2 regions of the Microbacterium gilvum genome follow, and region 1 is predicted to be linked to the other one. Evidence: predicted binding sites of a transcription regulator. Region 1 holds the regulator's gene; the other holds the start of a gene.

Region 1 (15,328 bases):
TCCGGCGCCGAGACCGTCACGATCGACAGCTCCTGCGTCTTGTCGACGGCGAGCCCGTGCGCTCCGACGCCCTCGTCGCCCTTCTCCGCGACGAGCGGGACGAGCACGCGCGCGCCACGCAGCGCGTCGACGACCTCGCGCGCGGACGCGCGACCGGCGCGGAATCCCGTCAGCGCGTCCCACAGTGCGGGGTCGGCCGAGCCGTCGTCTCCCGCAGCGGGGTTGGGATGGAACCGGCGCCCCTCCCAGGGGACGCCGGCGGAATCGGAGAGGCCGTCAGTATCCGGCGACATCCAGCGCCTCGGCGAGCGTGAACGCGCCCGAGTAGAGGGCCTTGCCGACGATCGCTCCCTCGACGCCGAGCGGGACGAGGTCGCGCAGCGCGGCGATGTCGTCGAGGCTCGACACGCCGCCAGATGCGACCACCGGCTTCGGCGTGCGCGATGCCATCTCGCGCAGGAGCTCGATGTTCGGCCCGCGCAGCGTGCCGTCCTTCGTCACGTCGGTGACCACGTAGCGGCTGCAGCCGGCCTCCTCGAGGCGCTCGAGCACCTCCCAGAGGTCCCCGCCCTCCTGCGTCCATCCGCGGGCGGCGAGCGTCGTGCCGCGCACGTCGAGCCCGACCGCGACCGCGTCGCCGTAGCGCCCGATGACGGATGCCGTCCACTCGGGGTTCTCGAGCGCGGCCGTGCCGAGGTTGATCCGCTGCGCGCCGCTCTCGAGGGCGGCCTCGAGAGAGGCGTCGTCGCGGATGCCGCCCGAGAGCTCGACGTTCACGCCGCGCACGTGCTTGATGACCTTCCGCAGGATGCCCGCGTTCGACCCCCGGCCGAACGCCGCGTCCAGATCGACCAGGTGGATCCAGTCCGCACCCTGGCTCTTCCAGTTGTCGGCGGCCTCGAGCGGATCGCCGTAGCTCGTCTCGGAGCCGGCCTCGCCCTGCGTCAGCCGGACGGCCTTGCCGTCGGCGACGTCGACAGCGGGGAGGAGGGTCAGTGCGGGTGTGGACGCGAAATCGTTCATGGCTCCTCGTGCACGCGGGCCTTTCCCGCGGACGCACGAGTCAAGAGACTAGACCGCCCGCGGCCCCCGCTCCAACTCGGTGCTGTCACAGCACGGGAGCGAGGCCGTCCACCCAGTTGCGCAGCAGGCGGATGCCCGCCTCCCCCGACTTCTCGGGGTGGAACTGGGTGGCCGACAGCGGCCCGTTCTCGACGGCGGCGAGGAAGGGACCGCCGTGGTGCGCCCACGTCAGCACAGGCTGGGGGAACGGCGGCTGGACGTCGAGCTCCCACTGCTGCGCCGCATAGGAGTGCACGAAGTAGAAGCGCTCGCCCTCGAGCCCGCGGAAGAGCCGCGACCCGTCGCCCGCGTCCACCGTGTTCCAGCCCATGTGGGGGACGACGGGCGCATCGAGCTGCGCGACGGTCCCCGGCCACTCGCCGAGGCCCTCCGTCTCGACGCCGCGTTCGATGCCGCGCGCGAAGAGCACCTGCATGCCGACGCAGATGCCCAGGACGGGACGCCCGCCCGCGAGACGCCGCTCGATGAGCTCTCCGCCGCGGATGGCGTCGAGCTGCTCCATGACGGCCTGGAAGGCGCCCACTCCGGGGACGAGGAGGCCGTCGGCATCGAGCACCGTGGACCGGTCGCGGGTCAGGGACACGTCGGCGCCGGCGGCCTCCAGCGCCTTCACCGCCGAGTGCACGTTGCCGGAGCCGTAGTCGAGGACGGCGACCTTCGGACGCGCCGTCACAGCGCGCCCTTCGTCGACGGGATGCCGTCCACGAGCGGGTCGAGCGCCTTGGCCTGCCGGAACGCGCGCGCGAACGCCTTGTACTCGGCCTCGGCGATGTGGTGGGGATCGCGGCCGCCGAGGACGCGGACGTGCACGGTGAGGCCCGCGTTGAACGCGAGCGCCTCGAACGTGTGGCGCACGAGCGAGCCCGTGAAGTGGCCGCCGATGAGGTGCTGCTCGAACCCGGCAGGCTCCCCCGTGTGCACGAGGTACGGCCGGCCCGAGATGTCGACGACGGCCTGCGCGAGCGCCTCGTCGAGCGGGACGAGCGCGTCGCCGTATCGCGAGATGCCCGACTTGTCGCCGAGCGCCTCGCGGATCGCCTGCCCGAGCACGATCGCGGTGTCCTCGACGGTGTGGTGCGCGTCGATGTGGGTGTCGCCCGTCGCCGTGACGGAGAGGTCCGTGAGCGAGTGCTTCGCGAACGCCGTGAGCATGTGGTCGAAGAAGGGCACGCTCGTGTCGATGGTGCTCTTCCCCGTGCCGTCGAGGTCGAGCTCGAGCTCGATGGTCGACTCGCTCGTGGAACGGGTGCGGCGCGCGATTCGGGTCATGCATCGATTCTATCGGCGCGCCGTCGGCCCCATCCCGCGCTCAGCGGCCGATCTCGGCGAGCGCGTCGAGGAACGCGCTCGTCTCCTCCTCCGTGCCCGCCGTGACCCGAAGGTGACCGGGGATGCCGATGTCGCGGATGAGGATCCCGCGGTCGTAGAGCGCCTGCCACGTGCCGCGGACGTCGTCGACCCCGCCGAACAGGACGAAGTTCGACCAGGTCGGGTAGACCGTGTAGCCGAGCGCCTCGAGCGTGGCGGAGATGCGATCGCGCTGCACGACGATGTCGTCGACCATCGACAGCATGGTGTCGGAGTGGCGGAGTGCGGCCGACGCCGCGGCCTGTGTGAGCGCACTGAGGTGGTACGGCAGTCGCACGAGGCGGAGGGCGTCGACGAGCGCGGGATCGGCGGCGAGGTACCCCACTCGCGCGCCCGCGAACGCGAACGCCTTGCTCATGGTGCGCGACACCACGAGGCGTTCGCGCCCGGGGAGCAGCTGCAGCGCCGACGGCACGTCGCGCGGGGCGAACTCGCGGTACGCCTCGTCGACGATGACGATTCCGCGGGACGCCTCGTAGACCGCCTCCACGACGTCGTTCTCGAGCGGCGTCCCCGTGGGATTGTTCGGTGCGCACAGGAAGACGACGTCGGGCCCCGCGTCGGCGACCTGCTCGGCGGCGCTCTCGGGAGTGAGGGTGAAGCCAGCGCCGCGCTCACCCGCGACGAATGCCGAGCCCACGCCGCGGGTCAGCAGCGAGTACATCGAGTAGGTGGGGGCGAAGCCGAACGCCGTGCGACCCGGTCCGCCGAACGCCTGCAGGATGTGCTGCAGCACCTCGTTCGAGCCGTTCGCCGCCCAGATCTGCGCGGGCTCGATCCCGTGGCCGAGGTAGTCCGCGAAGCCCTCGCGGAGGGTCGTGAACTCGCGGTCTGGGTACCGGTTGACATCGCGGAGCGCGAGGGCCACCGAGTCGGCGATGTCGTCGGCGACGTCGTCGGGGATCGGGTGGGTGTTCTCGTTGACGTTGAGGGCGACGGGCAACGGCGCCTGGGGAGCGCCGTACGGCTGCTGTCCGCGGAGGTCGTCGCGCAGGGGGAGGTCGTCGAGGGTGGCGGTCACCCCATCCATGCTAGGGCGTGCGCACGGGGCTCAGTCCGCCGAGGCGTAGGCCGCGGGGATGGCGATCTCCGCGCCGGCGTCGACCCCGCCGCCGTCGAGGCGGTTGAGGCGGACGATCGCGTCGACCACGTCCCGCGGGTCGGCGTCGGGAGCGATCTCCTCCGCGATCCCCCACAGGGTGTCGCCCGCGAGGACCGTCACGGTCTCGAACCCGCCCGCAGGCACGCCGGCATCGCTGGATCCCAGCGCGCCGCCCCCGTTGAGCACACCGAGACCGATCGCCGTCACCACGGGCGCCGCCGCGAGCGCGGCGACGACGCGACGACCACGCGCCGTGAGGCGCAGTCGAGTACGGCGGACGGGGGCTGTGCGGATGGTGCTCATGTCGGTTCCTTCCTCGGGTCCGCTTCGAACCTGCATCTCGGCCGGGAGATGCAGGCCCGAAGCGATGTTCCGAATCTATCTTCGATGTGCCGGGCGTGTCAAGAGTTGTCTTCGAAGCCGTCGCCCGCTCCGTGCGCGACACGCTCGAACAAATCTCCTCGGATCCGTGTCGCATCCGATACCGTCTTCTCGACGGGATCACCACATCACGCACCACCGACATCCGCTCGGGGCAGCGAAGGAGCACGGACATGACGGATGCCCAGACGCGCGGCGAGAAGCCGCGGACGCGCAGGCGCAAGAACCTCAGCGAGAAGCAGCTGGCCATCCTCGAGGTCATCCAGCGGTCCATCCAGGTGAACGGCTACCCGCCGAGCATGCGCGAGATCGGAGACGCCGTCGGCCTGAAGTCGCTCTCGAGCGTGACTCACCAGCTCGGTCAGCTGGAGCTCAGCGGCTACCTGCGGCGCGACCCGGGGAAGACCCGCGCCATGGAGGTGCTCATCGACCTTCCCGGCTCCGCCGCGGAGAACCCCGCCGACTCCGCCCCCTCCGTCGGCGACGCCGCTCTCGTACCGCTCGTCGGCCGCATCGCCGCAGGCGTGCCGATCACGGCCGAGCAGCATGTGGAGGAGATCTTCCCGCTGCCCCGCCAGCTCGTCGGCAAGGGCGACCTGTTCATGCTCAAGGTCACGGGCGAGTCGATGATCGACGCGGCCATCTGCGACGGCGACTGGGTCGTCGTGCGATCGCAGGGGACGGCCGACAACGGCGACATCGTCGCGGCCATGGTGGACGGCGAGGCGACCGTGAAGACCTTCCGCCAGCGCGACGGGCACACCTGGCTGCTGCCGCGCAACTCCGCGTTCGAGCCCATCCTCGGCGACGAGGCCGTCGTGCTCGGCAAGGTCGTCGCCATCCTGCGCGCGGTCTGATCCCGCGGTCCCGCATCCCGCCCGCCCGGCGGCCGCGGCGCCGGATAGCGTGGACGGCATGACGCAGACGCTCCCCTACGGCTCCTGGCCCTCGCCCCTCGCCGCGTCGGACATCGCGGTGTCGGCGCCCCGCCTGTCGGGCGCGCGCTTCGCCGACGACGACATCTGGTGGGCGGAGGGCGTGCCCTCCGAGCGCGGACGCACGGCCGTGCGCCGCGCATCGGACGGCGGGATGGTGCTCCCCTCCCCGTGGAGCGCACGGTCGCGCGTGCACGAGTACGGCGGCGGCGCATGGCTGCCCGGTCCGGACGGGACGCTCCTGTTCGTCGAGCAGTCGGATCAGCGCGTGTACTCCCTCGCGGCCGGCGGCCTGCCCGTCGCGCTCACCCCCGCGGACGAGCACGCGGCGTACGGCGACCTCGTGCTCGCCACGGGGCGGCTGTGGGCCGTCCGCGAGCGCCAGGACGGGCGGCGGGTGACGCGCGACATCGTGACGGTGCCGCTCGACGGCTCAGCGGCGCGGAGGCCCGACCGGATCGTCAGCGTCGTCGCCGGGAGCGACTTCCTCGCCTTCCCCTCCCCGCGCGCCGGCCGCCTCGCCTGGATCGCGTGGGACCATCCCGACATGCCGTGGGACGCCGCGGAGCTGCGCATCGGCGACCTCGGCGCCGACGGCCGGATCTCGCAGTGGCGAACGCTCGCGGGAGGGCGCGTCGACGGCACGGAGGTCTCCGCGCTCCAGCCGGAGTGGATCTCCGACGACACGCTCCTGTTCTCCGCCGACCCGCCCATCCGCCCCGGCGGCGCCGCCCGCTGGAACCTGCACCGCGCCCGTCTGGATGCGCGGGGCGACGAGGTCGCCGTCGTCCGCACGGTCGACGCCGACACGGGCGGACCGCTCTGGAACCTCGGGACGCGCTGGTACTCCCCGCTGGCCGACGGACGCATCCTCGCCGTCGAGACGGACGGGCGCGACCGACTCGTCCTCATCGACGGCGGAACGGTGACCGACCTGGACACCGTGCTGGGAGAGATGCACGTCGAGGACGTCCGCGGCACCCGCGCCCTGCTGACGGGCGCGGGTCCGCGCACACCCGGCGGGATCTGGCTGCTCGATCTCGCCCTCGGGACCCTGACGGCGCTGCGGGGCGGAGTGTCCTCCCTCGACCCGGAGTGGCTGCCTGAGGCCAGGGCGGTCGCCTTCGACGGCCCGTCCGGCGAGGTGCACGCCTTCCACTATCCGCCCACGAGCCCCGTCGCCGAGGGCCGGGACGGCGAGCTGCCGCCCTGTCTCGTACTCGTCCACGGCGGGCCGACCGCCCACGTGGCGGGATCGCTCTCCCTTGCCATCACGTACTTCACGAGCCGCGGCATCGCCGTCCTCGACGTGAACTACGGCGGCTCCACGGGCTACGGGCGCGCCTACCGTGAGCGGCTCCGCGGCGAATGGGGCGTCGTCGACGTCGCCGACGTCGCCGCCGCGGCGCGCGGGCTCGCGGCGGAGGGGCTCGCGGACGCCGCGCGGCTCGCCGTCCGCGGCGGGTCGGCGGGGGGCTGGACCGTCCTGTGCGCCCTCGCCGGAACCGACGTGTTCGCGGCCGGCATCAGCCGCTATGGCGTCGCCGACCTGCGCCTGCTCGTGGCGGAGACCCACGATTTCGAGGCCAGGTACATCGACGGCCTCGTCGGCCCGCTGCCGGGCGCCGAGCAGCTCTACGTCGACCGGTCGCCGCTGTCGCACCCCGAGCGGCTGCGCACGCCGCTGCTCATCCTCCAGGGCGCCGACGACCCCGTGGTCCCGCCGTCGCAGTCCGAGGCGCTCCGCGACGCGCTCTCCGAGGGCGGTGTGCCGCACGCGTACCTGCTCTTCCCCGGGGAGTCCCACGGGTTCCGCGGCGCGGACGCGATCGTGCGCGCGTTCGAGGCGGAGGCGGCCTTCCTCGGCGCCGTGCTGGGATTCGACACGCCGGGGGTGCCTCCGCTGCCCCTCTCGGGGATGTCGGAGCCTCCGGCTATCGTCTGACCAGATGGAACTGACCGGCCTCGTCCTCGCCGCGGTCGGCGCCTCCGATCTGGGGCGCCGGCTCGTCGCACCGCGCGCGGCGCGCGCGGTGTCCGTGGCCGCCGTCCTCCTCCTCTGCGCGCTCGCGGGAGCGGCGCTCGGCGCGGATCCGGCCTCATCGGCCGTGCTGGCGGTCGTCCCCGCCGCGTGCGCCATCGGATGGCTCGGCACGGTGCGTCCGGACCGCGCACCGCTCGGCTTCGCGCCCGTCGTGGTGCTCGCCGCCGTCGCGGCCGCCGGTCTCGCCTTCCCTCCGGGCACCGTGCCCGCCTCCATCGGATCCGCGGGCACGCCGGTCGGGCTCGTCGTCCTCGTCGCAGGCGGGGCGCTCTTCCTCCTCGAGTCGGCCAACCTCGTCGTGCGCGCGGCGCTCCGCAGCGAGGACGTCCCCGCCGACGACGAGCCCTCTCCGCCGCGGCGCCTGTTCGCCCGTTCCGACCGCGCTGCCGTGGACGCCCCAGACCCGCGCACGACGCACACCCTGCGCGGCGGGCGCATCATCGGGCCGCTCGAGCGCATCGTGCTGGCGGGGCTCGTGCTCGCGCAGGCCTACCCCGTCGTGGCGGCCCTCATCGCCGCCAAGGGGATCGTCCGCTTCCCGGAGATCTCCCGGGACCGCGATCGGGGCACGCAGGCGGAGTACTTCCTCGTCGGCAGCATGGTCAGCTGGGTGCAGGCCCTCGCCGTCGCGGCGCTGGTATGGCTCGGCGCCCGTTGAGGGGTCAGACCGCGTAGGGCGCGAGGTCCGCGGCGAGCCGCGGCGACACCCGCACGTGCACGCGCGTGCCGCCCTCCTCATGATCCTGCGAGAGGAAGATCCCCGTCTCATGGATGGCCGACAGCAGATCGCCGCGTCCGTACGGCACGAGGGCGCGCACCTCGACGGCGGGAAGCGGCAGCGCCGCCTCCACCACGGCGCGGAGCTCGGCGATCCCCTCCCCCGTGCGGGAGGAGACGAACACCGCGTCCGGCTCGAGACCGCGCAGCACGAGGCGCGCGTCGTCGTCGATGAGATCGGACTTGTTGAAGACCACGATCTCCCGGATGTCGCGGGCCCCGACATCCGCCATGACGTCGCGGACCGTCGCCAGCTGCCCGGCGGGATCGGGATGGTGGCCGTCGACGACGTGCACGATGACATCGGCGTCGGCGACCTCCTCGAGCGTCGATCGGAACGCCTCGACGAGCTGATGCGGGAGGTTGCGGACGAAGCCGACGGTGTCGGCGAGCGTGAAGACGCGGCCATCGGCGGTCTCGGTGCGGCGCACGGTCGCATCGAGCGTCGCGAACAGCGCGTTCTCGACGAGCACGCCCGCGCTCGTCAGCCGGTTGAGCAGCGACGACTTGCCTGCGTTGGTGTAGCCCGCGATGGCGACCGACGGCACCGTGTTGCGCTTGCGCTCTGAGCGCTTGGCGTCGCGCGCGGGGGCGAACTCCCGGATCTGCTTGCGCAGCTGCGCCATCCGCGTGCGGATGCGACGGCGGTCGAGCTCGATCTTCGTCTCTCCGGGTCCGCGCGAGCCCATGCCCGCGCCCCCCGCGCCGACCTGGCCGCCCGCCTGGCGGCTCATCGACTCGCCCCATCCGCGCAGGCGCGGCAGCAGGTACTCGAGCTGCGCGAGCTCGACCTGCGCCTTGCCCTCGCGCGTCTTGGCATGCTGGGCGAAGATGTCGAGGATCACGGCCGTGCGGTCGATGACCTTGACCTTGATGACGTCCTCCAGCGCGCGGCGCTGGCTGGGGGCCAGCTCGGTGTCGGCGATCACGGTGTCGGCGCCCACGGCCGCGACGATGTCCTTGAGCTCGTCGGCCTTGCCGCGCCCGATATACGTCGCGGGGTCGGGGTGCGGCCTGCGCTGCAGCACGCCGTCGAGGACCGTCGAGCCCGCGGTCTCCGCCAGCGCGGACAGCTCGCGGAGCGAGTTCTCGGCGTCGGCGAGCGACCCCTGCGCGTACACGCCAACGAGCACGACGTTCTCGAGGCGCAGCTGGCGGTACTCGACCTCCGTGACGTCCTCGAGCTCCGTCGAGAGCCCCGCGACGCGGCGCAGCGCGTGCCGGGCCTCGAGATCCCACTGCTCGCCGTCGGTCGTCGACCCGTCGGCCGTCGACTCCGCCTGGAGCGCCTGCGCGGCTCCGAAGATGCGGACGCCCGAGCGCGACTCCGCGCGGGAGAGCACGCGATCGACCGGGTCCGTCTGCGGATCGGCCTGCACGTCGGACGGGGTCGTGTCGGTCAAAGGGTGCCTCTCGTCGGGTGCGCCAGCGGTGCGCGGGCGTCCAGCCCTCCAGGATACCCCGTCGGGCGTGTCGCCGGGGCGGCGCGGACCCGCCGTCGAGGCTTCGCCCCGAGCCCGCTCCTCGGGTAATCTCGTTCCCCATGGGGGATCACTACTTCAGTGCGAATCCCTCCGCTCCCGAGCAGCTCCGTCGCATCCGCGTGTCCCTGGCAGGTCGCGACGTCGAGGTCACCACGGCGGGCGGGGTGTTCAGCCCGGGTCATGTCGACGCGGGCACCGCGGTGCTGCTCGCGCACGCCCCGACTCCCCCGCCGGGAGGGGACTTCCTCGACCTCGGATGCGGATGGGGGCCGCTCTCCCTCGCGCTCGCGATGCAGTCTCCACACGCACGGATCTGGGCCGTCGACGTGAACGAGCGGGCGCTCGACCTCGTCCGTCGCAACGCCGAGGAGCTCGGGCTGGACAACGTCGTCGCGGCACGGCCGCACGAGGTGCCCGACGACGTGGCCTTCCGGACGCTCTGGTCGAACCCGCCCATCCGCGTCGGGAAGGCCGTGCTCCACGAGCTCATGGAGACGTGGCTCCCCCGCCTCGCTCCCCGCAGCGACGCCTACCTCGTCGTGCAGCGGAACCTCGGGTCGGACTCGCTGCACCGGTGGCTCGAGAGCACCCTGGAGCCGGACTTCAGCGTGCACCGCCACGCGACGTCGAAGGGCTTCCGCCTCCTGAAGGTGCGACGGCACGGATCGCCTCCGACGGGGCCCGTCCCGACCGCCTAGGACGTTCGGGCGGCAGGGCGGCGCGCGCCGCGGCGACGACGGCTTCGCGGATGGCGACGAGGGCCGGCGAGCGCAGGTTCCACTGCTGCCAGTGGAGCGGCACGCGGAGGCGGGGCTCCCCGAGCAGCATCAGAAGGCCCGTGTCCAGAGCGGGCTTCGCCTGCAGCGGAGGCAGCATCCCCCATCCGAGCCCGAGGCGGACGGCCGCCGCATAGTCCTCCGATGCCGGCACGTAGTGCCGCGGCGGGAGCGCCGGGTCGGCTCCCTGCTCGCGCAGCCACGCGGACTGGATGTCGTCCGCCCGATCGAAGTCGATCGCGGGCGCCTGCTCGAGGGAGCGCGCGGTGACGCCGTCCGGCATCCACCGCGCGACGAAGGCGGGAGTCGCTACGGCGTCGTAGAACGTGTCGCCGAGCGGCGTCACCGTGCAGCCCGCGATCGGCTCGCTCTGCGACGTCACGGCGGCCATGACCGTCCCCGCCTCGAGGAGGGCCGCCGTGCGGTCCTCGTCCTCCCGGTGCAGCTCGAAGGTCACGTCGTGCGTGCGGCTGACGGGCTCGAGCGCCGGCAGGAGCCACGTCGCGAGCGAGTCGGCGTTCACCGCGATGGGAACGCTGAGCCGACCGGGGCCGTCGAGGCCCAGGGCGATCGCCGCGTCGTGCGCGAGCAGACCGTACTGCCGGGCCATCCGGACGACCACGGCGCCCGACTCCGTCGCCCGCGCAGGCTTCGAGCGGACGATGAGCACGCGCCCGAGCTGTCCCTCGAGCGTGCGGAGGCGCTGGCTCACCGCCGACGGCGTGATGCGCAGCGCCCGCGCGGCGCCGTCGAGGCTGCCTGCGTCGACGATGGCGGCGACGGTCTCCGCGAGTTCCGGAGCGATCTTCATTAGCTCAGCTTACGCAGGATGAGAATCAGAAGATCTGCTTTCCGCAATCGAGATGACCGGCGTAGCGTCGCCTGCTGTGATCACCGCTCTCCTCGCCGGCCTCGGACTCTGCCTCTCGCTCATCATCGCCCCCGGCGCGCAGAACGTCTTCCTCCTCAAGATGGGCATCCGGCGCGAGCACGCGATCGCCCTCGCGGTGACGTGCTTCGCGAGCGACATCCTGCTCATCGGCGCAGGCGTGGCGGGGTTCGGCGTGGTCGTCGAGCACCTGCCGTGGCTCTTCCAGGCTGTCAAGTGGGCGGGAGTCGTCTTCCTCGCCGGCTACGCGCTGTCCGCGGGATGGCGCGCCATCCGGCCGGGTGGATCCGCGATCGAGGTCGCGGCGGATGCGCCGGCACCCGCTGCGACGGAGACGCCGAGGGGCGGCGGCACCGCGACGGCCGTGATCGCGCGCCCCGTCACGACGACGCGGACGCTCCTGCCGGCCATCCTGTCCTGCCTCGCGATCACGTGGCTCAATCCGCACACCTACCTCGACACCGTGCTGCTCCTGGGGTCGATCTCCGCGAGCTACGGCGATGCGCGCTGGATGTTCGGACTCGGCGCGGTGCTCGGCAGTGCGCTGTGGTTCGCCTTCCTCACGGCACTCGCGCGCGTCGCGGCGCGCTGGCTGCGCTCGCCCCGCTCGTGGCGGATCCTCGACGGCTCCATCGCCGTCGTCATGCTCGCCCTCGCGGCGAGCCTGGCGCTCGCCTGACGTCAGGCGAGCGCGACAGACCCCGAGAAGACGAGGGCCGCCGGCCCGGAGAGTGCGACGTGCTCGCCCTCCTCGGTGGGGAGCATGCGCACGCCGAGCGTGCCTCCCGGGACCTCGACGCGCCAGACGTCGGGCGCGCCCGCTCCGGCCCAGTCGCGCACGGCGAGAGCGGCCGCCGCGGTGCCCGTGCCGCACGAGAGCGTCTCGCCCACCCCGCGTTCGAAGACGCGCATGCGCAGCCGTCCGATCCCGTCGTGGACGCCCTGGGGGACGACGAACTCGATGTTCGCGCCGTGAGGCGGCACGGGGTCGATGAGGGGCTGCACCGTGAGATCGAGCCCGTCGAGCTCCTCCTCCGACGCGAGGGCGACGACGACGTGGGGGTTTCCCACGTCGATGCCGAGGCCGGGTCGGGCGACGGGAAGCCCCTTCGCCCGGACGAGCGGGTCGCCCGGCTCCGCGCGCCAGCGGCCGAGATCGACCTGGAAGCCGTTCTCGCTGCGGACGATGTCCTTGACCCCGGCTCGCGTGCCGATCGGCAGGGTGGTCCCAGACGGCAGGTCGGCGAGGCCGGTCTCCAGCAGGTAGCGCGCGAACACGCGCGTGCCGTTGCCGCACATCTCGGCGCGGGAGCCGTCGGCGTTGCGGTAGTCCATGAACCACTCGGCTCCGGGCTCCTCGGCGAGAGCCGCCGCGCCCTCCGGGAGGTGGGCCGAGCGGACGACGCGCAGCAGCCCGTCGGCGCCGATGCCGAACCGCCTGTCGCAGAGCGCCGCGACCTGCTCGTCCGCGAGGTCGAGCTCTCCGTCGGGGTCGGCGACGATGACGAAGTCGTTGCCCGTGCCGTGCCCCTTGGTGAACTGGATCTCCGCCATGGCCCCAGTCTACGGGCGCCGTCCCGGGGCCGCTCCGTCGCCCAGAGCCGGCCGGACAGTCAGAGCAGGCCGGACAGTCACAGCAGGCCGGACAGATCGGGAGCCTGCGCGTCCAGCCACGTGACTCCGTCGTAGCGGCGGAACCACGAGACCTGCCGGCGGGCGTACCGGCGCGTCAGCGCCTGCGTCTCGGCCACGGCCTCGTCCCGTGACTTCTCGCCGGAGAGCTGCGCGAGGGCCTGCGCGTATCCGATCGCGCGGCTCGCCGTGACGCCGCGTTCGAGGCCGCGCTCGCGCAGCGCCGCCGTCTCGTCGAGCATTCCGTCGGCCCACATCCGCTCGACGCGCGCGTCGAGGCGCGCGACGAGCGCGGCGCGGTCGAGGGCGAGGCCGATGACCGTCGCCGGGCGCCAGCGCGCTGGCGCCTCGGGCAGGGCAGCCCCGTGGGTCGGCGCTCCCTGCTCCAGCACCTCGAGAGCGCGCACCAGCCGTCGCGCGTTGCGCGGGTCGACGCGCGCCGCCGCCTCGGGGTCCGCGCGGCGCAGCCTGTCGTGGAGGACGCCGGGTCCGAGGGCGTCGAGCTCGGCCTCGAGCCGCGCACGCAACGCGGGATCGCGCGGCGGGAAGCGGAAGTCGAACAGCACGCTCGAGACGTAGAGGCCCGAGCCGCCGACGAGCACGGCGTCGCGTCCGCTCGCGAGAACGGCTTCGATCGCCGCGCGCGCCTCGCTCTGGTAGCGCGCGACCGCGGCCTCCTCCGTCACGTCGAGGACGTCGAGGAGGTGGTGAGGGACGCCGCGGCGCTCGGCGATGCCGAGCTTCGCCGTCCCGATGTCCATGCCGCGGTAGAGCTGCATGGCGTCGGCATTGACGATCTCCGCCCCTCCGACCGCGTCCGCGATCGCGAGCGACAGGTCGCTCTTGCCCGTCCCTGTGGCGCCGACGACGGCCCACAGGCGCGGCGGGCGCTCCGCGGTCACACGCCGACGCGGATGGTCGGAAGACCCAGTCGCACCGCTCCGGGAGCAGAGCCCGGAGCCGGGACCGCACACGACTCCGCCTGCGAGCGGTCCCACGCGTCGCCGGCGCGCGTGCGGCGGATCCGCAGCGGAGCACCGTCGGCGCTGTCGGCCAGGAGGTGGAAGGGCGCGGCGTGCGTCACCTCCACCGTCACGACGTCGCCCGGGCGCGGCCGCGCGGAGCCGGCGGGGAGCTCGAAGTGCACGAGGCGGTTGTCCTCCGCGCGCCCCGTCAGCCGGTGCGTCTCGGCGTCCTTCTTCCCTTCGCCGGTCGAAACGAGCACCTCGAGCGACCTCCCCAGCTGCTTCCGGTTCTCCCCGAGCGAGATGCGCTCCTGGAGGGCGATGAGCCGGTTGTACCGCTCCTGCACGACCTCCTTCGGCACCTGGTCGGGCATGGTGGCCGCCGGCGTCCCCTCCCGGATGGAGTACTGGAACGTGAAGGCGTTCGCGAAGCGCGCCTGCTCGACGACGCGCAGGGTGTCCTCGAAGTCGGCGTCGGTCTCTCCGGGGAAGCCGACGATGATGTCGGTCGAGATGGCCGCGTCGGGCATGCGCTCTCGCACGCGGTCGAGGATGCCGAGGAACCTCGCGCTGCGGTAGGAGCGTCGCATGCGCTTGAGGACGTCGTCGCTGCCCGACTGCAGCGGCATGTGCAGCTGCGGCATGACGGCCGGGGTCTCCGCCATGGCGGCGATGACGTCGTCGGTGAAGGCGGCGGGGTGCGGGCTCGTGAAGCGGATGCGCTCGAGCCCGTCGATCTCGCCTGCCGCGCGGAGCAGCTTGCCGAAGGCCTCGCGGTCGCCGAACTCGACGCCGTAGGTGTTGACGTTCTGCCCCAGCAGGGTGACCTCGATCGCACCGTCCTCGACGAGGAGACGGATCTCGCTGAGGATGTCTCCGGGCCGGCGGTCCTTCTCCTTGCCGCGGAGGCTCGGGACGATGCAGAACGTGCAGGTGTTGTTGCACCCGACGGAGATCGACACCCACCCCGAGTACGTCGAGTCGCGCTTCGTGGGGAGCGTCGAGGGGAAGACCTCGAGCGCTTCGAGGATCTCGAGCTCCGCCTCGCCGTTGTGGCGCGACCGCTCGAGCAGTTCGGGGAGGGAGCCCATGTTGTGCGTGCCGAACACGACGTCGACCCAGGGCGCCTTGTCGAGGACGGCCTGCTGGTCCATCTGCGCGAGGCATCCGCCCACGGCGATCTGCATGCCGTCGTGGACGTCCTTGCGCGACTTCAGGTGCCCGAGGGTGCCGTAGAGCTTGCCCGACGCGTTCTCGCGCACGGCGCACGTGTTGATGACGACGAGGTCTGCGTCCTCCCCCGGTGCCGCCTTGACGTACCCGGCGCTCTCGAGCGACCCCGACAGCCGCTCCGAGTCGTGCACGTTCATCTGGCACCCGAAGGTGCGGACCTCGTACGAGCGGGCGCGGCCGTCGGCGTCGAAGGCGGCGTCGGAGGGCGCGATGAGGGTCGGGGCACTGGATGGCGTAGTCATGACCCCGTCATTCTACGTTCCGGCCGCGCGCTCGCATCGGGCATCCGCTCAGCGGAACCGGACGCCGCCGCCCCCGCGGCGCGCCTCGTCGAGGGCGGTGCGCGCCGCCGTCATCGCAAGCCCGCCGCCGAAGCCTCGGCGGGCCAGCTGACCGACGAGACGGCGCACGGCGGTGTCGTCGTCGAAGCGCACGAGGGAGGATGCCTTGCCGCGCGCGAACTCGAGCGCACGCTCTCTGTCGTCGTCGGGGAGTCCGTCGAGGGCGGCGTCGACCGTCTCGCGCGCGATCCCGCGAGTCGCGAGGGCCTGCGCGATCGCCCGGCGCCCCTGGTTCTTCCTCGAGACGCCGATGTGCACGAGCTGCTCCGCGAGGGCCGCGTCGTCGAGAGCGCCGATCCGGCTGAGGCGTCGGACGAT
Region 2 (15,328 bases), on a different contig from region 1:
GAAGTTCTCGAAGGGTCGCGCGCAGGTGCTCGTCGCGACGGACGTCGCCGCTCGCGGCATCCACGTCGACGACGTCGATCTCGTGGTCCAGGCGGACGCGCCCACCGAGTACAAGACGTACCTGCACCGCGCGGGTCGCACGGGTCGCGCTGGCCGTTCGGGCCGGGTCGTCACCCTCATCACGCGGATGCGCCAGCGCCGCATGAGCGAGCTGCTCGACCGCGCCGAGATCGAGGCGCCGTTCGACCAGGTGCGTCCGGGCGACGACCTCCTCGAGGAGATCGCGGGCGCCGTGCCGACCGCCGCGGAGCTCACGGCGTAACGGCCGCCATCCGGATCACGGCCCCGTCGCATCGCGCGACGGGGCCGTTGCGCGTCACCGACCGGGCTGATGCCTTCGGGGCCGCGGCGACATGCTCCCGTACCGTGGGGGTATGGACATCAACGGATGGCTCGCCGGCGGCGGCGGATGGCTCACGCTCGCCCTCGTGAACGCCGGTCTCGCCGAGCAGAAGAACCGCACACGGCTCGGATGGTTCCTCGGATCGCTGATCCTCGGACCTGTCGCGACGTTCCTCATCGTGGTGTGGTCGCCCGCCGGCGACCGCTGAGCTCGCGATGCGGGAGGTGACGCGCCGGGGGTTCGCGCTGTCGGCCATGCTGAGCGGCGTCGCGGGGTTCGTCGACGCGATCGGCTTCATCGACACCGGCGGGCTGTTCGTGTCGTTCATGAGCGGCAACTCGACTCAGGCAGGCGTCGCGCTCCTCGACGAGGCGCCCGCGACGGCGCTGTTCCCGCTCGCTCTCGTCGGTTCGTTCCTCGGCGGCGTCATCGTCGCGGCGATCTCGGCGGGCTCCGGCGGAGGCAATCGGGCGCGACCGGTCGCGGGAGCGGCGATGCTGCTCGCGGTCAGCGCCGTGCTCGCGTGGACGGCGCCGACCTCGCCGGTGCGCTTCGCGCTGCTGGCCGCTGCCATGGGCGCACTGAACACGCTCTACATCGCCGATGGCCGCGCGCGCGTCGCGATCACGTATGCGACGGGCACGCTCGTGAGCCTGGGGCTCGCGATCGCGGATGCGATCGCCGGCCGCTCGTCGACGGCGTGGCGACGCCCACTTCTGCTGTGGGGTTCGCTCGGCGCCGGCGCGGCGGCAGGAGCCGCGACGCACCGGCTGGGCAGCGGCATCGCCTTGGCCGTCGCGGCGGGCATCCTCGCGGTCGCCGCGATCGCGCTCGCGCGACGCCGCACGGTCTGACCCGGACACCGTGCAGGAGTTCCGGGGGAACGCCTCCCCGTGGCTCGCCGGATCACGCGGGAGGGGCCATCCGCCCGGCCGGATCTCCTGCGGTGTGCTCGCCCGCCGGCACCGCCTCAGCGCGCGCCGCGGGCGAGCTCCGACGGCCACCAGATGGCGCGGCCGATGTCGTACGAGAGGGCGGGCACGAGCAGCGAGCGCACGATGAACGTGTCGAGCAGAACGCCGAACGCGACGATGAACGCGAGCTGCACGAGGAACAGCACGGGGATGACCGACAGCGCCGTGAACGTCGCCGCGAGCACGAGGCCAGCCGAGGTGATGACGCCGCCCGTGATCGCCAGCCCTCGGACGATTCCGTCGCGCGTCCCGTGCCGCAGCGACTCCTCGCGCACCCGCGTCATGAGGAAGATGTTGTAGTCGATGCCGAGCGCCACGAGGAAGACGAAGCCGTACAGCGGTACGGCGGGGTCGGCCCCCGGAAACCCGAGAACCTCGTTGAACACGAGCGCCGACACTCCCATGGCGGTTCCGAACGAGAGCACGGTCGTGAGGATGAGCAGCACGGGCGCGAGGATCGACCGCAGCAGCAGCATGAGGATCACGAGGATCACCGCGAGGATGACGGGGATGATGAGATTGCGGTCGTGGATCGACGCGTCGTTCGTGTCGACATCGGTCGCCGTGACGCCGCCCACGAGCGCGCCGGGCACGGCGTCGTCGAGCGCGCCCCGCAGATCGCGCACCGTCTGCTCCGCGGCGGTCGAGTCGGCGGCGTCCGCGAGCGTGCCCTGCAGCAGCACATCGCCATCCGCCACGGTGGGATCGGGGGACGGAGTGCCGGGAGGGCCGAAGGCCGTGACGCCGTCCTCCGTCACGGGAGCGCTCCCGCTCTCCGTGTCGGCCGTCACGGCGACGCCGTCGATGCCGTCGTCGGCGAGCAGCACATCGGCCGCTGCCTGCAGGTCGTCCTCGGCGACGAGGACGTAGACGGGGCTTCCGGACCCCGCCGGGAAGTGCTCGCCGAGCACCTCCTGGCCCTCGCGCGCCTGCGACTCGCCCAGCACGAGGTCCGACTGCGACACCCCGTCGGCCTGGAACTGCGTGAACCCGATCGAGCCCGCGGCTAGCACGACCGCCGTGAGCGCCCAGATGACGCGCGGCCTCGCGCGGATGGCCCGCCCTACCCCGGCCCAGAGGCCCCGTGCGGGCGCGCCATCGGCCGCCGTGTCGGGCGCGTATGCGGGCCGCCGCGGCCAGAACGCCGCTCGACCGAAGGCGAACAGGAGCGCGGGGAGCAGCGAGAGGGCCGACAGCATCGCGAAGACGATGCCGATGGCCGCCACGGGGCCGAGCGTGCTGTTCGACTTGAGGTCGCTCAGCAGCAGGCAGAGGAGGCCGGCGATCACCGTGCCGCCGGACGCGAGGATGGGCTCGAACGAGCCGCGCAGGGCCCGCATCGACGCGGTCCAGGTGCTCTCGGTGCGGATGAGCTCGTCGCGGTACCGAGAGACGTACAGGAGCGAGTAGTCGGTCGCGGCGCCGATGACGAGGATGAAGAGGATGCCCTGCGTCTGCCCGCTGAGGAGCAGCACGCCGGCCTTCGCCAGCCACCACACCGTGAGGAGCGCGACGCACAGCGCGAACAGGCTCGTCGAGAGCACCGCCACGGGCAGGAGCAGCGACCGGTACACGACGACGAGGATGACGAGCACGGCGGCGAGGGCGACGAGCAGCAGGATCCCGTCGATTCCGGCGAACGCGGAGACGAGGTCGTTGGAGAATCCGGCGGGCCCCGTGATGTGCACGACGACGCCGGCGGGGAGCCCGTCGGAGAGGGCTTCGTCGAGTGCGGCGACGACCTCGGACAGCTCGGCGTCGGAGGAGATCGGGACGAACGCCTGCGCCGCCTTCCCGTCGTCGGAGGCGATGGCGGGGGAGACCTCGTCGACGCCGTCGAGATCGGCCGCCGCGGCGAGCCGCTCGTCGATGGCGGCGAGGTCGTCGTCGTTCAGCTGGGCGTCGGCGGAGAAGACGACGACGGCGGGGATGGCGTCGCCGTCGGTGAAGTCGGAGAGCCGTTCCTGGACGGCCGTCGCATCGGCGCTCTCGGGAAGGTAGGTGGTCTGATCGTTCGAGGAGACCTCGTCGACCTTGCCGAAGTACGGCCCGCCGATCGATGCGCCCGCGAGCCACACGAGGATGAGCACCGCGGGCAGGAGGACGCGCAGCCAGCGGGGGACGCGAGGAGAGGTCGTGCTCGCGGTGCTCGACTGCACGCGCGGTGCTTCGGGGAGAGGGGACATTATGCTCCAGTCGTCTAATCACTAGCTAGCCTAGCAAGAAGCTTCATTGATTTCGAGTCCTGGCAGGTAGGATGATCGCATGACGGAGACCGGAGCGGGGGTGTACGACCTCGACGCCAACGACCCCGTCGGAGCCCTCGTCGACCGAGCAGGGCTCTCGCCGCAGGATGTCGCCGAGATCGGCGCCCTCATGAACGCGATGGGCCGGCTGCGCCAGGCCGAGCAGTCGCTCAACGAGGCGTCCCTGCGCTACATGAAGCTCAATCAGACCGACATGCGCGCGCTCCACTACCTCATCGTCGCGGGCAATCGAGGCGACGTCGTGACACCGGGCGTCCTCGCGGCGTTCCTCTCGATCTCGACCGCGTCGACGACGAAGCTGCTCGACAGGCTCGAGGCCGCGGGGCATATCGTCCGCACACCGCATCCGAGCGACCGGCGCGCCCTCACCGTCGCCATCACCCCCGAGACGCGCATCGCCGCGACCGACACGATCGGGCGCATCCACGCCCGCCGGGCGATCGCCGCTGCGCGGCTCACGTCGGCCGAGCGCGGCGTCGTGACGCGGTTCCTGCAGGACATCGCCGACGAGCTCGGAGCGACGGGGTTCGACGAGAGCTGAGCGGCCATCCGGCGTCTGGGAGGATCGTCTGCGACGGAATCCGAGAAGGGACGGCCATGGCGGAGATCGACCCCACAGGCGAGCAGGTGCGGCTGCGCCGGAGTGGACCGCGCGGCGAGGTGACGGCGCGGATCGCGCAGGTGGGCGCCTCGCTTCGCGCCCTGACCGTGGGCGGCATCGACATCGTGCAGGGATATCCCGACGGCGAGCGCACGCCGTCCGCATCGGGGATCGTCCTCGTGCCCTGGCCCAACCGCGTCCGCGACGGCCGATGGTCGCAGCACGGTGCGGCCGAGCAGCTCGCCGTCTCCGAGCCGAAGTACGGGAACGCGAGCCACGGCCTGCTGCGCTTCTTCCCGTACTCCGTCGATACGGGCGACGCGGCGGCGACCCTCTCGGCGCGCATCTTCCCGCAGTCGGGCTATCCGTTCACGCTCGCGACGAGCGTCACCTACGCGCTCGTCGACGAGGGGATCGAGGTGACGCATCGCATCCGCAACGAGGGCGACGCCGAGGCGCCCGTCGCCGTCGGCACGCATCCGTTCTTCCGTCTCGGCGACGTGCCGACGGGCGAGCTGCGGCTCGCCGTGCCGGGGGCGACGTGGTTCGAGCTCGACGACCGCATGCTGCCCGTGGCAGAGCGTCCCGTCGACGCGGCGACCGATCTGCGCGGCGGCGCGCGGCTCGCGGACGTGCAGCTCGACCGCGCCTACGGCCGGCTCGCGCGCGGCGGCGACGGTCGTGTGCGCAACACGCTCGCCGCGCCGGATGGCCGGACCGTCACGGTCTGGCAGGGGGAGGGGTTCGACTACGTGCAGGTGTTCACGACGTCGGGTTACCCGGGAACGGAGCTCGCCGTCGCGATCGAGCCCATGACGGCACCCGCCGACGCCCTCAACTCGGGCCAGGGGCTCCGCTGGCTCGCTCCCGGCGAGGACTGGACGCTCTCGTGGGGTGTGACCCTGAGCGCCTGATCAGAAGAGGGTCGGCGCCGTCTTCCTTGCCGTCTCGACGACGCGCGGCGTCGCCTTCGGGTGCGACCGCGTGCGCGGCGGCTGGTCCTCCTCCGCCGAGCCCGCCAGGCTGTGGGCGCGCAGGAGGGGGCGCATGCGCTGAGCGAGCCAGGTGCGGTACCCCTTCGGCGCCTCGACGGATGCACCGGGGTAGAGGCCGCGGTAGGCGGCGACGAGGTCGGGGCGCTCACGGGCGAGCCACTGGAAGAACCACGGCTTCACGCCGGGCCGCAGGTGCATCGACCCGTACACGACGCGATGCGCGCCTGCCGCCCTGATCCGCGTGAGCGCCTCGTCGAGCGCCTCGACGGAGTCGCTCAGATGCGGGATGATCGGCATGAGGAAGACCTGCACGCGGAAGCCGAGGTCGGCCGCCGCCCTGACGGTGTCGAGGCGGGCGCGCGCCGTCGGCGTGCCGGGTTCGATGGCGCGCTGCAGGGCGTCGTCGTGCACGGCGATCGACATCGCCAGCGAGATGTCGACGTCGGCTCTCCTCGCCGCGAGCTGCGGCAGGTCGCGACGCAGGAGGGTGCCCTTCGTGAGGACGGAGAAGGGCGTGCCCGAGTCGGCGAGCGCGTCGATGATGCCGGGCATGAGACGGTAGCGTCCCTCGGCGCGCTGGTACGGGTCGGTGTTCGTGCCCAGGGCGACGTGCTCGCGCTGCCACCCGGGTTTCGCGAGCTCGCGCCGCAGCACGTCGGCGATGTTGACCTTCACGACGATCTGCGAGTCGAAGTCGCGCCCCGCGTCGAGCTCGAGGTACTCGTGCGTTCCGCGGGCGAAGCAGTACACGCAGGCATGGCTGCAGCCCCGGTACGGGTTGACCGTCCAGTCGAACGGCATCGAGCTCGGCCCGGGCACGTGGTTGAGCGCCGACTTCGCGGCGACCTCGTGGAACGTCAGGCCCGCGAACTCGGGCGTCGTGACGGTGCGGACGAGGCCGTCGAGCCGGTCGAGCCCCGGCAGCGCCGAGGCGTCGACGTCGCCGATCCGCTGTCCGTTCCACCGCATCCGTCTATGGAACAGATCTTCGAGAGAGAAGTCAAGCCAGGCTCGCATATATGTTCTCCACGGGGAGCCTGCCGGGCGCCGTGAGCGCGTCCGCGACAATAGGGGGATGACGAACGGGCGGTACGCACGGCGCCGCGGTCTCGTCGCGAAGCACGCGGCGCCTGAGCCGCGGCTCCTCTCCGGGCGGGGTCTCGTCGTGCTGGCGGCCGTCGCCGGCGTCGTCGGCGCGTGCGTCCTGGGCAGTGCGCTCGCGGTCGCAGGGGGCGACGGCCCGAGTCACGCCGCGCCGCAGCAGACCTCGGCAGCCGAGTCCGCCGACTCCCGGCCCGGCTCGATCGAGGCGCTCCCCGTGCCCCTGTTCGAGGTCGCGGAGGTCGAGCCGGCCTCCGACGGCTGCGCGTCGGACGCGGCGGCCGTCGCCGCGCAGACGCACGACGTGGCGGCCATGGTCGCGGCGTTCGGCGGCGGCGAGCAGCTGAGGGCCGCCGCTGCGGCGGGGGCGGAGTGCCTCCCTCTCGACGATCCCGGATGGTCGTGGGTCGTCGTGAACAAGCAGCGTGCGGTGAGCCCCGTCGACTACGCGCCCGCCGTCATCCTCCCTGCCGAGACGCCCAGCCTCGTGGGCGGAGGGCTCCGCGCCGACGCGGCGGCCGCGCTCGACGCGCTCGTCGGAGCGGCGGCCGACGCGGGAGCGGGCGACGTCGCGCTGCAGAGCGGGTACCGCTCGTACGCGACCCAGGTGAGCACCTTCGGCGGGCAGGTGGGCTCCCTCGGGCGCGAAGGCGCCGAGGCGATCTCGGCACGTCCGGGGCACAGCGAGCACCAGCTCGGGCTCGCGGCCGACGTCGTCGCCTGCGCGAACGGCGGCTGCGGCACGATCTACGAGATCGAGGGCACGGCCCAGGGCGACTGGATCGTCGAGAACGCCTGGCGGCACGGATGGATCGTGCGCTACGAGAGCGGCCGTACCGAGACGACGGGGTACGACCCCGAACCGTGGCACCTCCGCTACATCGGCGTCGAGCTCGCCGAGGCCTACCGCGAGGGCGGGTTCCACACGCTCGAGGAGTTCTTCGGGCTGCCCGCCGCGCCCGACTACCTCGACTGACGGCCGCTCACGCGACCGATCCCGCCCCGGCCCCCACCCGCCAGTAGCCGCAGAAGTCGATGAGCCCCTTGTCGACGCCGTGCTCGCCGACGAGATGACGACGACCGCCCGTGGGAAGCTGCTGCTCGCCGACGAGGAAGGCATGGAACGGGGAGCCCGGGAGGGAGGCGGAGCGCAGCGCGTCGAGCGCGCCGGCGCCCGGTCGGGCCTGCGGATCCGTGCGGACCACCCAGCGGAGCGCGACGCCGTCCGGCCGGGGGAAGTCGAGGGCGTCGTCGGCAGACGGCACCTCGACGATCGCGAGCCCGCCGGCGTCCGCGGGGAGCGAGCCGCAGATGCCGGCGACGGCGGGAAGCCCCGTCTCGTCGGCCACGAGCACGACGGGGCCGGTGCCGCGCTCGGGGTTGAAGACGAGACCCTCGTCGATGATGGCGACGTCCTCGCCCGGCTGCGCGCCGAGCGCCCAGCTCGGCGCGGGGCCCATCGACCCGTCGGCCGCGGCGTGCACGACGAAGTCGACGTCGATCTCGGCCCCGTCCGCGCCTTCGGCCGGCCGGTACGCGCGCACCGTGTAGCTGCGCATGGCGGGGCGCATCCCCTCGGGGATCCGCAGGAACTTGAGGTAGCCGAGCATCTTGTTGGCCTTCGCCGGCACGCGCTCGAGCCCCGCCTCGCCGTGGACGGGGAGGAAGATCCGGAACCACTGGTCGTACCCCATCGGCTGGAACCGGCCGATGTCGCCCCCTCCCAGCGTGACGCGCATCCAGTGCGGCGAGAGCCGCTCGGTGCGCTGGACGGTCAGGCGCAGCAGCTCCTGCGATGCGGGCTTGACGAGGCGGCTGGCGACGGCCATGAGTGCTCCTAAGGGGTCGAGGGGGCGAGAAGGGCGGTCGTGGCGATCGCGGTGACCGCCCAGAACGCGAGGACGAAGACGGTGTCGCGCGGGCGCCACGGCACCTCGTGGCGCTCGGTGCGGGTGGCATGCGCGCCGAAGGCGCGGGCATCCATCGCCAGCGCGACCCGCTCGGCGTGGCGGATGGCGCTCGCGAGGAGCGGCACGAGGTATCCCAGCCCGCGACGCACCGCGGCGACGGGTCCGCGCCCGCCGTGGTGCCCGCGGACGCGGTGCGCCGCGCGGATGACGTCGAGCTCGTGACGGAACCTCGGCACGAACCGGTACGCCGCGAGCGCCGCATATCCGACGCGGTAGGGCAGCTTCAGCTGGCGGATGGCGGCCCGGACGAGTTCCGGGCCCTCGGTCGTCGTCCCGCCGACGAGAGCGAGGGCGACGAGCGCGGCGAGGCGCAGCCCCGTCGCGAACCCGATCCCGACCGCGCCCGCGTGCAGCCGCCATCCGCCTGCCGAGAGGAGGACCGGCGTGCCGGCGACCCGCGCGGGATCGGCCCAGAGCGAGAAGCCGGCGCCGACGGCGAGCGCCAGCGCGGGCAGCACGATGACGAGCAGCGCGAGCGTGCGGCGGGTGGGACGCGCGCCGCCGAGGACGACGGCGTACGCGAAAGCGAGGAACACGAGCGGAGTGACGAGGTCGCGGCTGAACAGGACGACGGTCATCGCGGGGAGGGGGGCGGCGAGCTTCGCGAGCGGGTTGAGCGCGCGCAGGCCGCGCACGCGATCGGATGGCGGGGCGCCGATGAGCGCGGTCATGCGCGCGCCTCCGACCGGGCGAGCGCGGCGGACGCGGCCGGGCGGTCGGCGAGGACGCGGTGGAGGGAGGGGAGGCGCAGGCCGGCGTCGGCGAGCAGGCCGGCGTCGGCGAACACGGCCTCGGCCGGGGCGTGCGCGCGCAGTCGGCCGTCCGCCACGACGGCGACGTCGGTGGCGTGCCGCGCGGCGAGGGCGAGGTCGTGCGTCACGACGACGATCGTCGTCCCGCCGCGGTGCAGGTCGTCGAGGAGCGCGAGGAGCTCCTCGGCGCGCGCCCTGTCCTGCCCGAACGTCGGCTCGTCGAGGACGAGGACGGCAGGCCCCGTGATGAGGGCGGTCCCGACCGACAGCCTCCGCTTCTGGCCGCCCGAGAGGCGGAAGGGATGGGCGTCGGCGTGCCCGTCGAGACCGAACCGCGCGAGCAGGTCGTCCACGCGCCGACGCGTCTCGTCGGGGGCGACGCCGCGGATGCGCAGGCCATGGGCGAGCTCGTCGAAGACCGTGTGCGCGATGAACTGGTGCTCGGGGTTCTGGAAGACGAACCCGATGCGGGCGGAGACCTCCCGTGCCGAGGCGCGGCCGATGTCGAGCCCGTCGACCACGACAGCGCGTCGGGGCGGCCGGACGACGCCCGCGATCGCCTGCACGAGCGTCGTCTTGCCGGCGCCGTTGGCACCGACCACGGCCGTGAACGACCCCCGCGGCAGCTCGAGGTCGACGTCGTCGAGGAGCGTCCGCCCGCCGCGTCGGACGGTCAGCCCGCGCACCCGGATGGCGATGTCCGCGCCCTCCGAGCGGGGTTCCGGTGGCAGCGCAGGCGCGGCCTCCGGGGCCTGCTGCGCGTCGATCGCCGCCGCGAGCGCGTCGGGTGTGAGCGGGAGCGGGGCCATCCTCCAGCCGGCGTCGCGCAGCGTGCGCGCCGCGACGAGCGCGGACGGCAGCCAGACGCCCATCCGCTCGAGGGACTCGTACCCGTCGCGCAGGACGGTGCCGAGAGGGCCGTCGACGGCGAGGCGGCCGTCGGCGTCCAGCACGACGACGCGCGTCGCGATCTCCGCCGCGGCGTCGAGATCGTGCTCGACGAGCACGATCGCGCGGTCTCCGTCCGCCGCGATCTCGGCGAGCGCCGCGTAGACGTCGTCGATGCCGACAGGGTCGAGGTTCGCGGTCGGCTCGTCGAGGACGAGCACGTCGGCGTCGACGGCGAGCGCGCAGGCGATCGCGAGCCGCTGGCGCCCGCCGCCCGAGAGCGTGTCCGGGTCGTCGTTGCGGCGCTCCCAGAGCCCGAGGCGGCGGAGCGCGCGCTCGCTGCGCGCGAGCACCTCGGCGATGGGAAGCAGGAGGTTCTCGAGCGCGAAGGCGACCTCGTCGAGCACGGTCGCCGTCACGATCTGCGTGTCGGGGTCCTGGAAGACCATGCCCACGGTGGCGCTGAGCGCGGCGGGAGAGGAATCGCGCGTGTCCACGCCGGCGACGACGACCGCGCCGTCCATGTCGGCGTCGACGGCGTGCGGCACGAGACCGTCGAGCGCGAGCGTCAGCGTCGACTTGCCCGAGCCGCTCGGGCCGAGCACGAGCACCACCTCACCGCGGCGGACGTCGAACGAGGCGTCGGACGGCGCAGGCGCGCGGTCGGGGTAGGCGATCGAGAGTCCGCGCACGCGCAGCAGCGGGGGCTCGTCGACGGCGGGGCTCACGCCACCAATTTAGCCTTGCCTTACCTGGAAGGCGTCATCGTGACGCGACGTGCGTGCGGCGCGGCGCCCCCACTCCGGCACGGCGGAGCCCTGCCCCCGCACCGAGGCCCACGAGGGTCCACACGACGGGGCCGAGGAGCGAGAGCACGAGGTAGGTGGTCTGCGCCCATCCGGGGAGCGCCGCGATGTCGGCGGCGAGGGCGACGATGACGGCCACGAGCACGCCGATCACGGTGCCGGACAGGAGGAACCGCCACCACCCCCATGCGCGGTAGCGGAAGAGCGCCGCGACGCCCTCCTGCAGTCCGCCGAAGAGCATGGCGGTCATGAGGAACTGGCCCGTGAAGGGCGGGGCGATCGCGCTGGAGACGAGCGCCGCGAGCACGTGAGCGAGCAGGGCGACCCAGGGAAGGCGCAGGAGCTCCTGCGCCACGATGCCCGGCAGGACGTGGACGCCGAGGAGGAAGCCGTAGATGATCGGCGCGCCCGCGACGACGGGCGCCGCGAGCCAGCCCTCCACGCCGCCGAGGATGCCGGTCGCCACGCCGATCGCCGCGCACACCAGCAGGACACGGGTCGAGAGCGCGGGCGTTCGGGTCACGAAGGACAGCCTAAGTCGTCGGGATGCGAGCCGGCCGGGTGCGAGGGCGTGCCCGGCGCCCGGGGCGCCCCCGGCGCTCGGCGTCAGATGCGGCGTCGGCGCGTGGTGAGGCGCACGTTGGGGAGCGGCGGGGCGGGGATGCGCTCGGCCTCGTGGTGGCCGTCGACCGTTCCGAAGCGCGCGGAGCTTGCCTCCCAGTCCTCGCGGGCGGCGGCGACCTCCTCGTGGGAGCGGGCGACGAAGTTCCACCACATGACGATGTCGTCGGGGAAGGGCTCGCCGCCGAGCAGGAAGACGGTCGCGCCGCCGTCCGATGCGAGCTCGACGGCGTCGCGGTGCACGCCGAGGTAGAGCAGGTCGAGGCGGGAGATCGACGTGTCGCAGCCGTCCGCCCCCACCCGCGCGTCGCCCTCGACGGCGACGACGGCGTGCTCCCAGCGGTGATCGAGCGGCACGCGGACGCGCGACCCGGCCGGCACCACGATCTCGGCGCCGACGATCGGGGTGTGCATGGTGGCGGGGGAGACCACCCCGTCGAGGGCGCCGACGACCACCGTCGCCGTCGCGTCGGCGCCCTCGACCGCGCGCAGAGCGAGCGCCGGCAGGTCGTCGTGACGCTCGAAGGCGGCGGCCCCGTGCCGCCGCTCCTCGGGGAGCGCGACCCACAGCTGCAGCGCGTCGAGCGGCACGGGACCGTCGCCCACCGAGTACTCGGAGTGCGAGATGCCGTCGCCCGCGGTCATGATGTTGAGCGAGCCGCGGCGGATCTCCACGTCGCTGCCGAGGCTGTCGCGGTGGCGCACGTCTCCGACGAGGGGCCACGTCACCGTCTGCAGGCCGATGTGCGGATGGGGATCGACGCGCATCATCGCGTCCTGCGGCCCGAACCGGTCGAGGAAGCACCAGGCGCCCACCGTCGGCAGGTCGCGCTGCGGCAGGGAGCGGTGCACCTCCATGGCGCGCACGCCGCCGAGGGGCACCTCGCGCGGCGCGAGGAGCAGGAGGCGCGGTCCGTCGCACGAGGTGGTGCCGCCGTCGACCTCGTGATCGGTCTCGAGCCGCGTCATCCCGGTTGCTCGCCCGGCGTCGCGGCGTCGTGCGGCGCGCCGTGCGGCCAGTCGACGACGGCGCCCGCGACCTCGTTCTCCGAGAGGTAGGCCGCGATGAAGGGACACAGAGGCACGATGACGTCGCCGCGGCGCGCGACGTCGGCGAGCGCCTCGGAGGCGAGCAGGTCGCCGTAGCCGCGGCCCCGGAAGGCCGGGTCGACGACCGTGTGCACGAACCGGATGCGCCCCGTGCCCTGCTCGAAGGCGGCGAAGCCCGCGAGCGCCCCCGTCTCGCCGTCGTGCAGCTCGTAGCGCGACTCCTCGTCGTTGCGGATGACCGCGAGATCGCTCATGGATGCTCCTTCCGTCGGTGCTCCCCACGCTAGACCGGATGCGCGCGCGAAGGGCCGTTCCCGCTGCCGCGTCGGAGGTGCTCCGTAGACTCGGAGCATGCCCGCGCATCCTCACGACGGCTCCCAGGGCGATCCGTGGCTGGTCGCGCGCATCCCCGACGACGACAGCTGGGTGCCGCCCGCGCATCCGTACGACGACGTCCCGCCCGAGGACTGGGCGCCCCCGGAGGACTGGGCGCCGCCGGAGGAAGGCGCGCACGGCGGATGGTCGCGCGACGCACCGGCGCCCGCCGTGCGCCGTGCGACGCCCTCCCGGTTCCCGACGGCGCTCGCCGCGTTGCAGACGGTCTACGGCTACGACGCGTTCCGAGGCGATCAGGCGGCGGTCGTCGACCAGGTGATCGCGGGGGGCGACGCCGTCGTGCTCATGCCGACGGGCGGCGGCAAGAGCGTCTGCTATCAGGTTCCCGCGCTCGTGCGGGAGGGCACCGGCCTCGTCGTCTCGCCGCTCATCGCGCTCATGCACGACCAGGTCGACGCCCTCGTCGCGAACGGCGTGCGGGCGGCGTACCTGAACTCGACGCAGTCGTCGTCCGAGCGATCCGCCGTCGAGCGCGCGTATCTCGGCGGAGAGCTCGACCTGCTCTACGTCGCCCCGGAGCGGCTGGGCGGCGAGCAGACGCTGCGCCTGCTCGAGCAGGGCTCCCTCAGCGTCATCGCGATCGACGAGGCGCACTGCGTGAGCCAATGGGGCCACGACTTCCGACCCGACTACCTCGCGCTCGGCGGGCTCGCCGACCGCTTCCCCGGGGTGCCCCGGATGGCGCTCACCGCGACGGCGACGCGCGAGACGCACCGTGAGATCACCGAGCGCCTCCGGCTCCCCGACGCGAAGCACTTCGTGGCGAGCTTCGACCGGCCGAACATCCGATACCGCATCGAGCCGAAGGTCGAGCCGCGCAAGCAGCTGCTGCAGTTCATCCGCTCGCAGCCCGAGGGCTCGGCGGGCATCGTCTACGCGCTCAGCCGCAAATCGGTGGAGCAGACGGCGGCGTACCTCGCGCAGCAGGGCGTCGACGCCATCCCGTACCACGCGGGTCTCGACGTGGGCGTGCGCGCGGCGCATCAGTCGCGCTTCCTGCGCGACGACGGCGTCGTGGTCGTTGCGACGATCGCGTTCGGCATGGGCATCGACAAGCCCGACGTGCGGTTCGTCGCGCACATCGACCTCCCGAAGTCGGTCGAGGGGTACTACCAGGAGACGGGCCGCGCGGGTCGAGACGGCGAGCCGTCGGTCGCCTGGATGGCGTACGGGCTGGGCGACGTCGTGCAGCAGCGTCGCATGATCCAGCAGGGCGACGGCGGACGCGCCATCCAGCAGCGGCAGGGGCAGCACCTCGACGCGATGCTCGCCCTGTGCGAGACGGTCGCGTGCCGCAGGCAGAACCTCCTGGCGTACTTCGGCCAGGAATCGGGGCCGTGCGGCAACTGCGACACGTGCCTCGAGCCGCCCGAGACGTGGGACGGCCTCATCGCGTCGCAGAAGCTGCTCTCGACGATCGTGCGCCTGCAGCGCGAGCGCGGGCAGTCGTTCGGCGCTGGTCACCTCATCGACATCCTGCGCGGTGCGTCGACCGACCGGGTGCGGAAGCTGGGCCACGACCGGCTGTCGACCTACGGCCTCGGTCAGGATCTCTCCGAGCAGGACTGGCGCAGCGTCATCCGCCAGCTGCTGGCGCGCGGGCTGCTCGTCTCCCAGGGCGAGTACGGCACGCTCGGCATCAGCCCGGCGTCGGCGGGGGTGCTGCGCGGCGAGACGCCCGTGCCGCTCCGCAAGGACGTCATCGGGCGCCCGGCGCGCAGCGCGCAGCGCAAGGCGACGGCGGCCGACTCCCTCGCTCCCGCAGATCGTGATCTTTTCGAGACCTTGAGGGCGTGGCGGGCCGAGAAGGCCCGTGAACAGGGTGTGCCCGCCTACATCGTGTTCGGTGACGCGACCCTGCGTGCGCTCGCCGAGCACAAGCCCGCGACGCTCGCCCAGCTCGACGGGATCACCGGCATCGGCGCCAAGAAGCGCGATGCCTATGGCGAGTCCGTGCTCGCCGTCATCGCCGGTCGCTGACCGACACGCCGCGTCACGAACCTGAATGCCGGCTGGACAAGTTGTCCGGTATAACGCAATACTCAGATTTGACGTGCGTGCGCGAACGTGCCCGGGGGGTGCCCAGTGCATGGCGTTCTCCGATACCCCAGCAAGAGGAGACCCATGAATGAGTCAACCGCGAGTGCGCAGACCGCGCCTCGCACGGGCAAGCGAAGGCTTGCCCCGATCGCGGCGCTGGCGACAGCCAGCCTCGTCGCAGCGGGCGTCGCGTACGCCGGCAACCTGAACACGACGGGGGCGGCGAACGCCCTCGACGCCGACTACTCGGCGGAGCAGTCGGAGGCTCTCGCGGCCATCCTGTCCGGCGATCTGGCCGGCATCGATCTCGCCGACATCGTGTACGCGCAGAGCGCGTACAGCGCCGCCCCCGGGCCCAACCAGGGGACGCTCGAAGTCGAGCTCCTCAACCAGGCGCTCGACGTCGACCTGGGAACGCTGAACATCCCGCTCCTCGAGCTGCTCAGCCTCGGCGACCTCGGCGC

What was found. Region 1 encodes LexA, which represses DNA repair genes until DNA is damaged. Its sites were predicted from a motif close to TCGAACANNTGTTCGA; they were not measured.
Region 2: a site for LexA is predicted at 6,217-6,232, ahead of ABD998_RS05890 (Rv2578c family radical SAM protein). Genes of this name have one in related genera too.

The regions. Positions count from the first base shown of each region.
Region 1 is NZ_BAABKO010000004.1:385,053-400,380, reverse strand. It holds gene ABD998_RS13040 (SseB family protein) at 1-293, opposite strand, end outside; gene priA (bifunctional 1-(5-phosphoribosyl)-5-((5-phosphoribosylamino)methylideneamino)imidazole-4-carboxamide isomerase/phosphoribosylanthranilate isomerase PriA) at 277-1,023, opposite strand; gene hisH (imidazole glycerol phosphate synthase subunit HisH) at 1,109-1,756, opposite strand; gene hisB (imidazoleglycerol-phosphate dehydratase HisB) at 1,753-2,352, opposite strand; gene ABD998_RS13020 (histidinol-phosphate transaminase) at 2,393-3,472, opposite strand; gene ABD998_RS13015 (LysM peptidoglycan-binding domain-containing protein) at 3,503-3,856, opposite strand; gene lexA (transcriptional repressor LexA) at 4,108-4,791, shown strand; gene ABD998_RS13005 (S9 family peptidase) at 4,850-6,814, shown strand; gene ABD998_RS13000 (hypothetical protein) at 6,819-7,571, shown strand; gene hflX (GTPase HflX) at 7,576-9,093, opposite strand; gene ABD998_RS12990 (class I SAM-dependent methyltransferase) at 9,234-9,872, shown strand; gene ABD998_RS12985 (LysR family transcriptional regulator ArgP) at 9,778-10,761, opposite strand; gene ABD998_RS12980 (LysE/ArgO family amino acid transporter) at 10,838-11,518, shown strand; gene dapF (diaminopimelate epimerase) at 11,521-12,393, opposite strand; gene miaA (tRNA (adenosine(37)-N6)-dimethylallyltransferase MiaA) at 12,471-13,373, opposite strand; gene miaB (tRNA (N6-isopentenyl adenosine(37)-C2)-methylthiotransferase MiaB) at 13,370-14,911, opposite strand; gene ABD998_RS12960 (regulatory protein RecX) at 14,960-15,328, opposite strand, start outside.
Region 2 is NZ_BAABKO010000002.1:2,309-17,636, reverse strand. It holds gene ABD998_RS05920 (DEAD/DEAH box helicase) at 1-322, shown strand, start outside; gene ABD998_RS05915 (hypothetical protein) at 435-611, shown strand; gene ABD998_RS05910 (YoaK family protein) at 619-1,257, shown strand; gene ABD998_RS05905 (MMPL family transporter) at 1,374-3,563, opposite strand; gene ABD998_RS05900 (MarR family winged helix-turn-helix transcriptional regulator) at 3,643-4,185, shown strand; gene ABD998_RS05895 (aldose 1-epimerase family protein) at 4,242-5,159, shown strand; gene ABD998_RS05890 (Rv2578c family radical SAM protein) at 5,160-6,209, opposite strand; gene ABD998_RS05885 (M15 family metallopeptidase) at 6,316-7,317, shown strand; gene ABD998_RS05880 (siderophore-interacting protein) at 7,325-8,170, opposite strand; gene ABD998_RS05875 (energy-coupling factor transporter transmembrane component T) at 8,179-8,982, opposite strand; gene ABD998_RS05870 (ABC transporter ATP-binding protein) at 8,979-10,679, opposite strand; gene ABD998_RS05865 (ECF transporter S component) at 10,714-11,280, opposite strand; gene ABD998_RS05860 (pirin family protein) at 11,364-12,347, opposite strand; gene ABD998_RS05855 (GNAT family N-acetyltransferase) at 12,344-12,682, opposite strand; gene recQ (DNA helicase RecQ) at 12,780-14,804, shown strand; partial or broken gene ABD998_RS05845 (choice-of-anchor G family protein) at 14,949-15,328, shown strand, end outside.